3 regions of the Psychrobacillus sp. Z3-81 genome follow, and region 2 is predicted to be linked to each of the others. Evidence: riboswitches for the same ligand, from Rfam matches in the RefSeq annotation. Region 2 holds a riboswitch; each other region holds the start of a gene.
What was found. A riboswitch is a leader RNA that binds a small molecule or an ion and turns the genes downstream of it on or off. The one in region 2 is predicted to bind lysine.
Positions count from the first base shown of each region.

Region 1 (3,285 bases), on a different contig from region 2:
GTCTCATACGCATCATTTCTTTGAGGAAGGGAAATGGATAGGAAATACGCTGCAAGCAGCCGCAGGGAAGTTTGGGAACTATATCGGCTATGTAACGATTGATTTCGAGCACGAGACGAAAACAATCGTGGAAAAACGTGCTGTTCTATATCCAGTTGAGAATTTGCCTAAACCAGTGGATGACATAGACCTACAACAGTCCTGGCAGGATAAAGGCTATGCGGAGCTTGCCACACCCGTATTTTTTAACCAAAAGAAACTTCAAAAGGATTGGTTTAAACCGTCCTCGCTCTCGAAATTTTTTGGTGAGGCTTTGTTAGCTTATACAAAAGCGGATTGTGCAATGTTTCCAGCAGGGATTTTCCTGTCCGATCTTCCTAGTGGGATGATAAAGGAAAGTGACTTGCATCGCTGTCTACCACACCCGATTAATCCGTGTGTGGTTACTTTAACCGGCGCCGCTCTTTTAGAAGTGTTGACGTTATCCAAAAATGAAAAATGGCCACGCTTAGAAGTGAAAGGGCTGGGATTTAGGGGGAAATACCTTGGGACTATTTTGTTTGATCAATTAGAGGATGTACAGGGTACTGTCTTTATTAATGGAAAACCGTTACAAATTGAGAAGACCTATACTTTAGCTACTCTAGATATGTTCACCTTTGGTTACTTCTTTCCTTCCTTGAAAAATTCGGATAAACGATACATTATGCCGGAAGTTATTCGAGATATCGTGAAATGGTATGGTACCCATTACAATTATGAATATCGCTCATACTGATTCCCCTTGTTACATATAAGTAACAAGGGGGATTTTTTACTTGTTTTATCACAAAAGAAGACAGCGACGTACATTTCATATTAGAACTCAGACAAAGCTAGCTATCTTTTTAGCAAGTTTTCTCCTATCGGTTGCTGGGGTATTCTATTATGTAAATGCCCAGCTGACACCAACCTATCTCGATTATGCAGAGGTTCAAACAAACAAGATAGCATCCATGGTTATTAGTAAGGCAATAAATTCAAGAACATCAAACGTGCTTGATGTGAATGATATCATTGAGCAAGTACCTACAGAAAGTAAGACAATGGTAACGACAAAGTTTAATACAGAAATAATTAATAGGGTGTTGGCGGATACGAACAGCTTAGTCCAAGCACATTTGGAGCAGGCAGAGCGTGGAAATCTATCCAGTCTCCCTTATTTAGATGATATTGAGTATGACAAGCAAACGATGGAGGATCAAGGAGGGGTTGTGTTTTTTGTTCCAATGGGGCAGGCAACCAACATACCTCTAATTGGAAATCTAGGTCCAAAGATTCCTATACGCTTTCATGTGATCGGGAACGTCCAGTCAAATGTAGAAACGAAGATTACGGAGTTTGGAATCAATAATGCCTATGTAGAAGTTACCATCCACATAAAAGTAAGCGTACAGATAATAGTTCCACTGGCAAGTAAAATAAGTGTAGTGGAACAAAATATTCCGGTAGCGATGGGATTGGTTCAAGGTCAGGTTCCATATATTTACACAGGGGGTGATGGTGAGGCAGCTCCTTCGGTTGAAGTGCCAATACCGTTACCTGAAGATTAAAAAACCTTCACTTTTTAAAATTTCCTGTTATGATAGAATAAAATAAATACACATTAGGTAGAGGCTGCATTGCTTAATAGTATTGTACAGAAGGGTGACACCGTTGATCGTACAAGAAAGGAAGCATTGCCGAAATTAGATTTGTCGTCAAGCAATCTAGTTGGGGTTATTTTGAATAAAAATAACACTGTCATCTGTTGGAAAACAGATGGGGAGCTACACGTAGATGAACATATTACTATTCAACGTAGAGGCTAACCTAAATTTACTTAGGTTAGTCTTTTTAGTTTTTGAATCGCCCGCTTGGAGGAGCGTTTCTCACTCCATTAATTGGGGCAGACAGTAGTATACATGTTTAAAAGGAGGAGCAATAATGGAAGGCACTATTTATTCATTGATACCACCACTACTTGCGATTGTGATGGTTTTATTAACAAAAAGAGTATTATTATCACTTGGGCTTGGAATCGTTTCTGCAGCATTCCTGAGCGAAGAATTTTCATTGATAGGTTCTCTTCGTCTTTTGTGGGAATCTTTTAGCGTTTCTTTCTGGGATGATGGTTTCAACATGTACAATATTTATATTCTATTATTTATTTTATTTCTTGGAATTATCACCGCCTTTGTCAGTCTTTCAGGTGGTAGTAAAGCCTTTGCAAATTGGGCAGTAAAGAGAATCACCACAAGAAGAGGGTCTAAGCTATTAACTGCATGCCTCGGTGTCATCATTTTTATTGATGATTATTTTAATGCTTTAGCAGTAGGGCAGATTGCAAGACCAATTACTGATACATACAGAGTATCTCGAGCAAAGCTTGCATATATTATCGATTCGACTTCTGCACCTATTTGTGTTATTTCGCCAGTGTCTAGCTGGGGGGCATTCTTAATAGCTCAATTAGGTCTCATATTTTCTACTCATGCTATTACGGAGTATACTCCCTTACAGGCTTTTGTTTATATGGCTCCTATGAATTTCTATGTTATAGGCGCATTAGCTGTTGTTTTCTTCGTAGCTTGGACGGATATTGATATTATGGGAATGAAAAAGCATGAAACTCGTGCTCTTGTAGAAGGAGAGCTTTATGATAAGGGAAAAGTGAACCCAGGTGATCTTGCTGGTCATTTCCCGGAAAATAATTACGGAAAAGTAATAGATTTAATCTTGCCTATTGCTTCTCTACTCGTTGTAACTATTATAAGTATGGTTTGGACTGGCTATAGAGCTGCAGGATCCACAAATCTTTTGACTATTTTTGAAAACACAAATGTACCTTTATCTTTATTTATAGGCGGTCTTGTCGCTTCTATTTTGGCTATATTACTCTATGCAAGACAATTTAAAGTAAACCCAGATGCTAATGTTAAATACATTACAAAAGGATTATCAAAGGGAATCCAATCGATGATGGTAGCAGTTTTTATTTTAATCTTTGCATGGTCATTAGGATTTTTGATTACCGAATTAGGAACTGGTGACTACCTAGCATCATTGGTTACAGACTATAATGTACCAACTGGTATACTTCCTCTCATTTTATTTGTTGTAACTGCTTTTATGGCATTTGCCACTGGTTCATCATGGGGATCATTTGGTATTCTTCTTCCTATTGGGGCAAGTATCATTATGGCGGTAGAGCCAGATTTGATTTTACCAGTGCTTGCATCTGTTCTTGCAGGAGCTGTATTTGGT
Region 1 is NZ_JBWQPU010000004.1:43,109-46,393, reverse strand. Features, by position in the region: gene AC1ECF_RS05825 (bifunctional metallophosphatase/5'-nucleotidase) at 1-778, shown strand, start outside; gene yunB (sporulation protein YunB) at 819-1,592, shown strand; lysine riboswitch at 1,643-1,819, shown strand; gene AC1ECF_RS05815 (Na+/H+ antiporter NhaC family protein) at 1,966-3,285, shown strand, end outside.
Region 1: another riboswitch for lysine. It lies ahead of AC1ECF_RS05815 (Na+/H+ antiporter NhaC family protein); the one in region 2 lies ahead of AC1ECF_RS09675 (transporter substrate-binding domain-containing protein).

Region 2 (3,285 bases):
TCATTTTGATCATGCAGATCATGCGGCGGAGATAATAGAAAAGACAGGGGCCACATTAGTAGGCACTCCAGATCATTGTGAGCAAATAAAACAGGATGTAGAGACCGAAGCTGCTATAAATTGCGTAGAAGCGATAAAAGCGGATTCGGCTCCTGGGGCGATTCAAAAACTTAAATTTCTAGAGGGTGTAAAAATTACAGCGATTTCTCACGTTCATTCAGCTCTAGAGCTACCAGATACAGATGACCAATCAGCTCCGCTATTTTCAAAGAAAGATAGAAACAGTGAGGCTCCTAAGGGGGATATAAAGGAATTACTTGCTTCTGTAGGGGAAGACGAGGGAGGTACGGTCATGTACCAATTCCAAGTAGGAGAGTTTACCTTTGCTTGGAATGATTCTGCTGGACCAATTAAAGAAGAGGCACCAGAGTTAACAAACATTCTAGCTTCTTTATCTGAGACAGATGTTCAGCTAGGAGCGATTATGGGCTTTAACCAATATACAAATGGGTTAAGAGACCCGCGAATGTATATAGAGGCTTTAAATCCTAAGGTGTTTGTGCCTACCCACCATGATAATTGGTCTCCACCAATTACTACTAGCGCAGAAAACTATCGTGAAGCTCTTGAAAAGGAGCTGGACAACCTTTCAGGAAATATTCCCGAGCTTATATTCTTATCGGATCCAGATGACTACGTCAAACCCGAGCGTTTAACCTTTAATATATTAGATGAAAAGTGGCGATAAAAAAGTGGTGAGTAGAGAAAGATATAGTCGCTTTCTCTACTCATTTTTATGGTAAGCAGTCATTTTGTATGTAACGTTTCTTTCCTTTATTGCGTCTATTATAGTAACTGTGTATAGGAGCTGAAAAATGAAAAAGCTACTGTTTATTTTGTTACTATTCCTGGTCGCTGGATGTGAAAGTATAAACGAATCTCACCAAGAATACCTATCCTCGTTAGGCTGGGAGATAAAGGCGTCGGGTGAAGTAAAAAAGTATATATTAGATGTTCCGGAAGAGATGCTTGAAAATTATCGAGCAAGTGGTGTGACGTTTATCGAGCAATATAACGGAAAAGAAATAACAAGATATGAATATAAACTTAAGGAAAAAACGGTAGACAATCAGCATTTAATGGCATATGTCTATGAGTATGAGGAGGAAATTATAGGAGGAAGTGGTTCTCTGCCAACTCATACCCCAGGAACCTTCAACTTGGAGAATAAAGAGAGATTGGTAAAGGAGAAATTAATTAAAAAGTAGAAGAAAATTAATGGAAATATGAATTTATATATGGATTGAAAAGAAAAAAATGTAATATAGAATCATTGACAGATAGAAAATGGTCATGTAGACTATGAACAATAATTGAATAAAACCTCGCTTACATAAGTGAGGTAGAGGCGCGATATTTAACAGTTCCTAGAGGAGCAGGAGAAAGCCATGATGCTAGGAAGAAGGAAATGTCGCCGAAGTGTGTAATAATCTCGTTATTACATGCTGGGTCTACAGTGAATAACTGTAGGACTGTCCATGTGAAACATCCCGGTTTCTCATGGTGTGCTATCTCATTAGGGAAAAGTAGAGGAATTCTGGGCAACCATACATAACGGACCTGAGTTCATCTCAGGGCTTTTTTTGTATGTTTGTCCTTTTTTTATTGCTTGAAACATATCATTTATAAAAAAGGAGATTCATAGACATGAAAAACAAGATAACTATTTTCTTAACCATTCTAATTGCTACCATGCTATTAGCGTCATGCGGTACATCTAATCAAGAAGAGACAGGAAATGCTAGTGCTAGCGAGGAAAAAGAAGTGTTTCGAATTGGCTTAGAAGCAGGATATCCTCCTTTTAACTGGACGCAAATGGATGAGTCAAATGGAGCAATAAAAATTAATGGAGCTGCAGAATACGCAGGAGGCTATGATGTAGAAATTGCTAAAAGAATTGCAGAAGGGCTTGGAAGAGAATTAGAAGTGGTGAAATTAGAATGGGATGGCTTAGTTCCAGCTTTAACTTCTGGAAAAATTGATGCTATTATTGCCGGAATGTCTCCAACGGAAGAAAGAAAGAAAACGATTGATTTCTCCGATAATTACTATACCTCTAATTTTGTCATGGTCGTAAAAAAGGGTAGTGCTTATGAGGAAGCAACCTCTATTCAGGACTTTAAAGGTGCTAAAATAACGGGACAATTAAATACTTCTCATTATAATGTGATTGATCAAATCAATGGAGTAAAGAAGCAGCCTGCATCTGATAATTTCCCTGCAATGAGAGTAGCCCTAGAATCTGGCATGATTGATGGCTATGTATCGGAGCGGCCAGAGGGAGTAAGTGCATCCACTGCAAATGAAAACTTTGTGATGATAGAGTTTACTGAAGGTTTTAAAGCAGATCCAGTAGAAACAGCTACAGCTGTTGGATTGCAAAAAGGAAATCCAGATATCGATAAAATTAATGAGATTCTAGCTGGAATAAGTGAAGAAGAACGTCAAAAGCTGATGGATACAGCAATACTTAATCAGCCAGCAGCTGAATAAAAAAGATGGACCAGCTGCCTAAATTAGCAGCTGGTTTTTAAACAGATAAACGAACGAATGTCTTAAATAGGGGGAAAACATGAGTGTAGAGTGGATCATATCAATCGTAACAAATTACTGGCCAATGTTTCTTCGAGGCGCCGGCATTACCTTGCTAATCTCTATTATAGGAACCATTATTGGAGGGGCGATTGGCTTACTTACTGGGGTTATTCGTACAATTCCAAAGCCTTCAAGAGGTATTAAGAAATTTATTTTAACATGTATCAATTTCTTTTTATCAGCTTATATAGAGTTCTTTAGAGGAACACCTATGATTGTACAAGCGATGGTTATCTTTTATGGCTCCGCTTTAGCCTTTGGATGGAACCTGCATACTTTAGTAGCTGCCTTACTGATTGTTTCCATAAACACGGGAGCTTACATGGCTGAAATAGTTAGAGGAGGAATCATCTCCATAGACAAAGGACAGTTTGAAGCCTCCCAAGCAATTGGTATGAATCATTTTCAAACAATGTTCCACGTGGTACTTCCACAAGTAATTCGCAATATTTTACCAGCAACGGGAAATCAGTTCATTATTAATATAAAAGATACTTCTGTGCTTAACGTAATTGGTGTAACAGAACTATTTTTCCAAACAAAATCTATCGCAGGAAATAACTTTCGGTACTTTGAGTCTTTCTTTGTAGCTTGTATCCTCTATTTTGTCATGACGTATGCAGTCACATT
Region 2 is NZ_JBWQPU010000007.1:128,154-131,438, reverse strand. Features, by position in the region: gene AC1ECF_RS09685 (MBL fold metallo-hydrolase) at 1-748, shown strand, start outside; gene AC1ECF_RS09680 (hypothetical protein) at 876-1,268, shown strand; lysine riboswitch at 1,396-1,579, shown strand; gene AC1ECF_RS09675 (transporter substrate-binding domain-containing protein) at 1,708-2,553, shown strand; gene AC1ECF_RS09670 (amino acid ABC transporter permease) at 2,633-3,285, shown strand, end outside.

Region 3 (3,285 bases), on a different contig from region 2:
ATGCAGCACATGAAACAAAAAAGCTGCTTGATCGTTTATATCCCCTCCGCAAATGTCAGAAGCTCCCAAACAAGGTGTGTCTCTATTATCATATTGGTCAATGTTTGGCTCCATGTGTGAATGATATTGAGGACAATGACTATACGGAAATCATCCAAGGAATGATCAGTTTTTTAAATGGTGGCCATGGAGATGTAAAAAAGAGCTTAACGGAAAAAATGAATCACGCAGCAGAGAATCTAGAATTTGAAAGGGCGAAAGAATATAGAGATCAGATTGCCCATATTGACCAAGTGATGGAAAAACAAAAGATGACGATGAATGATTTTACAAATCGAGATATCTTTGGCTACAAGGTGGATAAGGGTTGGATGTGTGTGCAGGTGTTTTTTATTCGCCAAGGTAAGCTAATAGAAAGAGACGTATCTCTATTCCCGCTTTATCGTGACCCAGAAGAAGAGTTTCTTACCTTCCTAGGGCAGTTTTATGCAAAGGCTGAGCATATTAAACCGAAAGAAATATACGTTCCTGCTACGACAAATATAGAGCTTGCGACGGAGCTCTTGCAAATGAAAGTAATCGTTCCGCAAAAGGGTACTAAGAAAAACCTAGTAGACCTAGCACAAAAAAATGCGGAAATTGCATTAACAGAGAAGTTTCACTTAATTGAAAGACAAGAAGAACGAACAATCGGAGCGGTGGAGGAACTTGGTAAGCTAATGGGGATAGCTGCTCCTAAACGGATAGAGGCTTTTGATAATTCTCATATTCACGGAACAGATGCTGTATCTGCAATGGTCGTATTTGTCGATGGAAAGGCACATAAAAAAGATTATCGTAAATATAAAACACGAACTGCCGCAAAGCACGATGATTATGGTGCTATGCGTGAGGTTGTAAGGAGAAGGTATATACGAGTGTTAAAGGACGATCTTCCACTTCCCGACTTAATCATTATTGATGGAGGGAAAGGGCAAATAGAAGCGGCTAGGGAGATTATAGAGGATGAATTGGGGTTAGATATTCCAATAGCAGGTCTAGCTAAGGATGGTAAGCACCAAACCTCCTCTCTTCTTTATGGCGATCCACTTGCAATTATTCCAATGAAACGTACTAGTGAGGCTTTCTATCTTCTTCAGCGTATCCAGGATGAGGTCCATCGATTTGCTATCACTTTCCACAGGCAGCAAAGAGGAAAGCATACAATTGCCTCTTCTTTAGATGGTATTCCAGGAGTAGGCCCTACTCGTAAAAAACAGCTATTAAAGCATTTTGGCTCTTTAAAGCGTATGGAAGCAGCTACAAAGGAAGAATTTATGGAAGCTGGTATTCCTGCTAAATTATCCGAACAATTAGTGGAGCATTTTCAAAAAAGTTCCTTGTCTTCCGAATAATACTGTGTTATGTTAGTAAAAACTTAATATTCACTTTTCAGTGAAGATAGAGGTGCGAGTCAACAAGAGTAATCTACAGGAGGAAGAAAAGTTCCTGCGATTGTAGAGGAAAGGGTTGTTCGCCGAAATATAGGATGGCTTTTCTCATTCTATGTTGGTCCTGCGTTTAAGAAATGTAGGATTGTCAGAATGTATATTCTGGAGGGCTATCTCAAATAGACATCTTTTTGACCGTGTATGAGAGTTAGCTTTTCACAATATGTGAAAAGCTTTTTTTTATCCCAACAGAGACTCGGGGTTAACTCGAGATGACGTATGTCATAGAGAAAAAAGGGAGATGAAAAATACGTGAGTAGAATTGTCATGAAATTTGGAGGAACATCTGTAGGTTCTATAGAAAAAATTGAGCATGTAGCAAGACGGATTCGAATAGAAAGAGAAAAGGGGCATCAAATTGCTGTCGTTGTGTCAGCCATGGGCAAGTCAACGGATGAGTTAGAAAAACTAGCAGCAGAGATTACGGACACACCAGTGAAAAGGGAGATGGATATGCTTCTATCAACTGGAGAACAGGTCACAATGTCCTTATTGGCTATCCAATTAAATGCCCTTGGAATAAAAGCAATTTCCTTAACTGGTTGGCAAGCAGGCATTATAACTGACCAGGTACATAGAAATGCTCGAATTGAAAAACTAGAATCAGAAAATATTCAATCCTACTTATCAGAAGGACAGGTAGTCATTGTAGCAGGATTCCAAGGCATGACAAAAGACTCTGCTATTACGACGCTTGGTAGAGGCGGCTCTGATACCACTGCAGTAGCGATTGCAGCTGCAATTGAAGCAGACATTTGCGATATCTATACAGACGTGGATGGTGTGTATACGTCCGATCCAAGGTATGTGAGAGATGCAAGAAAGCTAAAACAGTTAGAATACGATGAAATGCTAGAACTTGCTAACTTGGGAGCAGGTGTGCTTCATCCGAGGGCAGTTGAATTTGCCAAAAACTACAAAATTCCTCTCAGGGTTAGAGCGAGTTATAACGAAGGGGAAGGTACTATATTAAAGGAGGAAGTAGATTTGGAAAAAAACCTGATTGTTCGTGGAGTAGCGTTTGAAGCAGATATAGTACGGTTAACAATCGAATATGAGGTGCCTTTCAATGGATCGTTGTCCTCCATATTTACCACCTTGGCAAATCATCATATAAATGTGGATATTATTGTCCAAAGTATTATTGACGGTGTAAAGCCTACTGTATCTTTCTCTATTAAAAAGGAATCCCTTGCGGAGGCGATTTCTGTCTTAGAATCCCATAAGGGACAACTTGGTTTTACTTTTGCGGATTTTGAAGTAGGTCTTTCAAAAATTTCAATAGTTGGTTCAGGTATGGTCTCTAATCCGGGGGTGGCTGCACAAATGTTTGATCGATTGAGAAAGGAAAATGTGCCGATTAAAATGGTCAGCACCTCAGAAATAAAAGTGTCCGTAGTAGTTCCACAGGAAAATATGATTCAAGCGGCAAATGCTTTGCATGAGGAATTTGGTTTGGCAATCAGTAACTAAGCTCCAGATAAAAAAGCCAATCCAGTTATCATGGATTGGCAGTTTCTTTGTTATTTACTTTTTGCATCCCATTTAATAAGAAAAGAGACAATTCCTGTCTTTTTTGTAATCTCATCATAGCATTCTGTCAGATAGCCCTCAATTTTTTGATGTTGCTCAGCTAGAAAACCCGCCTCCAAGCTATGGCATCTATTTACTCCGCTAGGAGGTAAATGATACATATGTAAAAGATAGGACAAGGAATCCTTTGTGGATTTCTCTAATTCAAGCTTTCCCCAACCTGCTTCGTGAAAGAATGAGACAGCTTCTTCCATTGAATAAA
Region 3 is NZ_JBWQPU010000001.1:102,538-105,822, forward strand. Features, by position in the region: gene uvrC (excinuclease ABC subunit UvrC) at 1-1,394, shown strand, start outside; lysine riboswitch at 1,434-1,611, shown strand; gene AC1ECF_RS00510 (aspartate kinase) at 1,743-2,963, shown strand; gene AC1ECF_RS00515 (YslB family protein) at 3,014-3,285, opposite strand, start outside.
Region 3: another riboswitch for lysine. It lies ahead of AC1ECF_RS00510 (aspartate kinase); the one in region 2 lies ahead of AC1ECF_RS09675 (transporter substrate-binding domain-containing protein).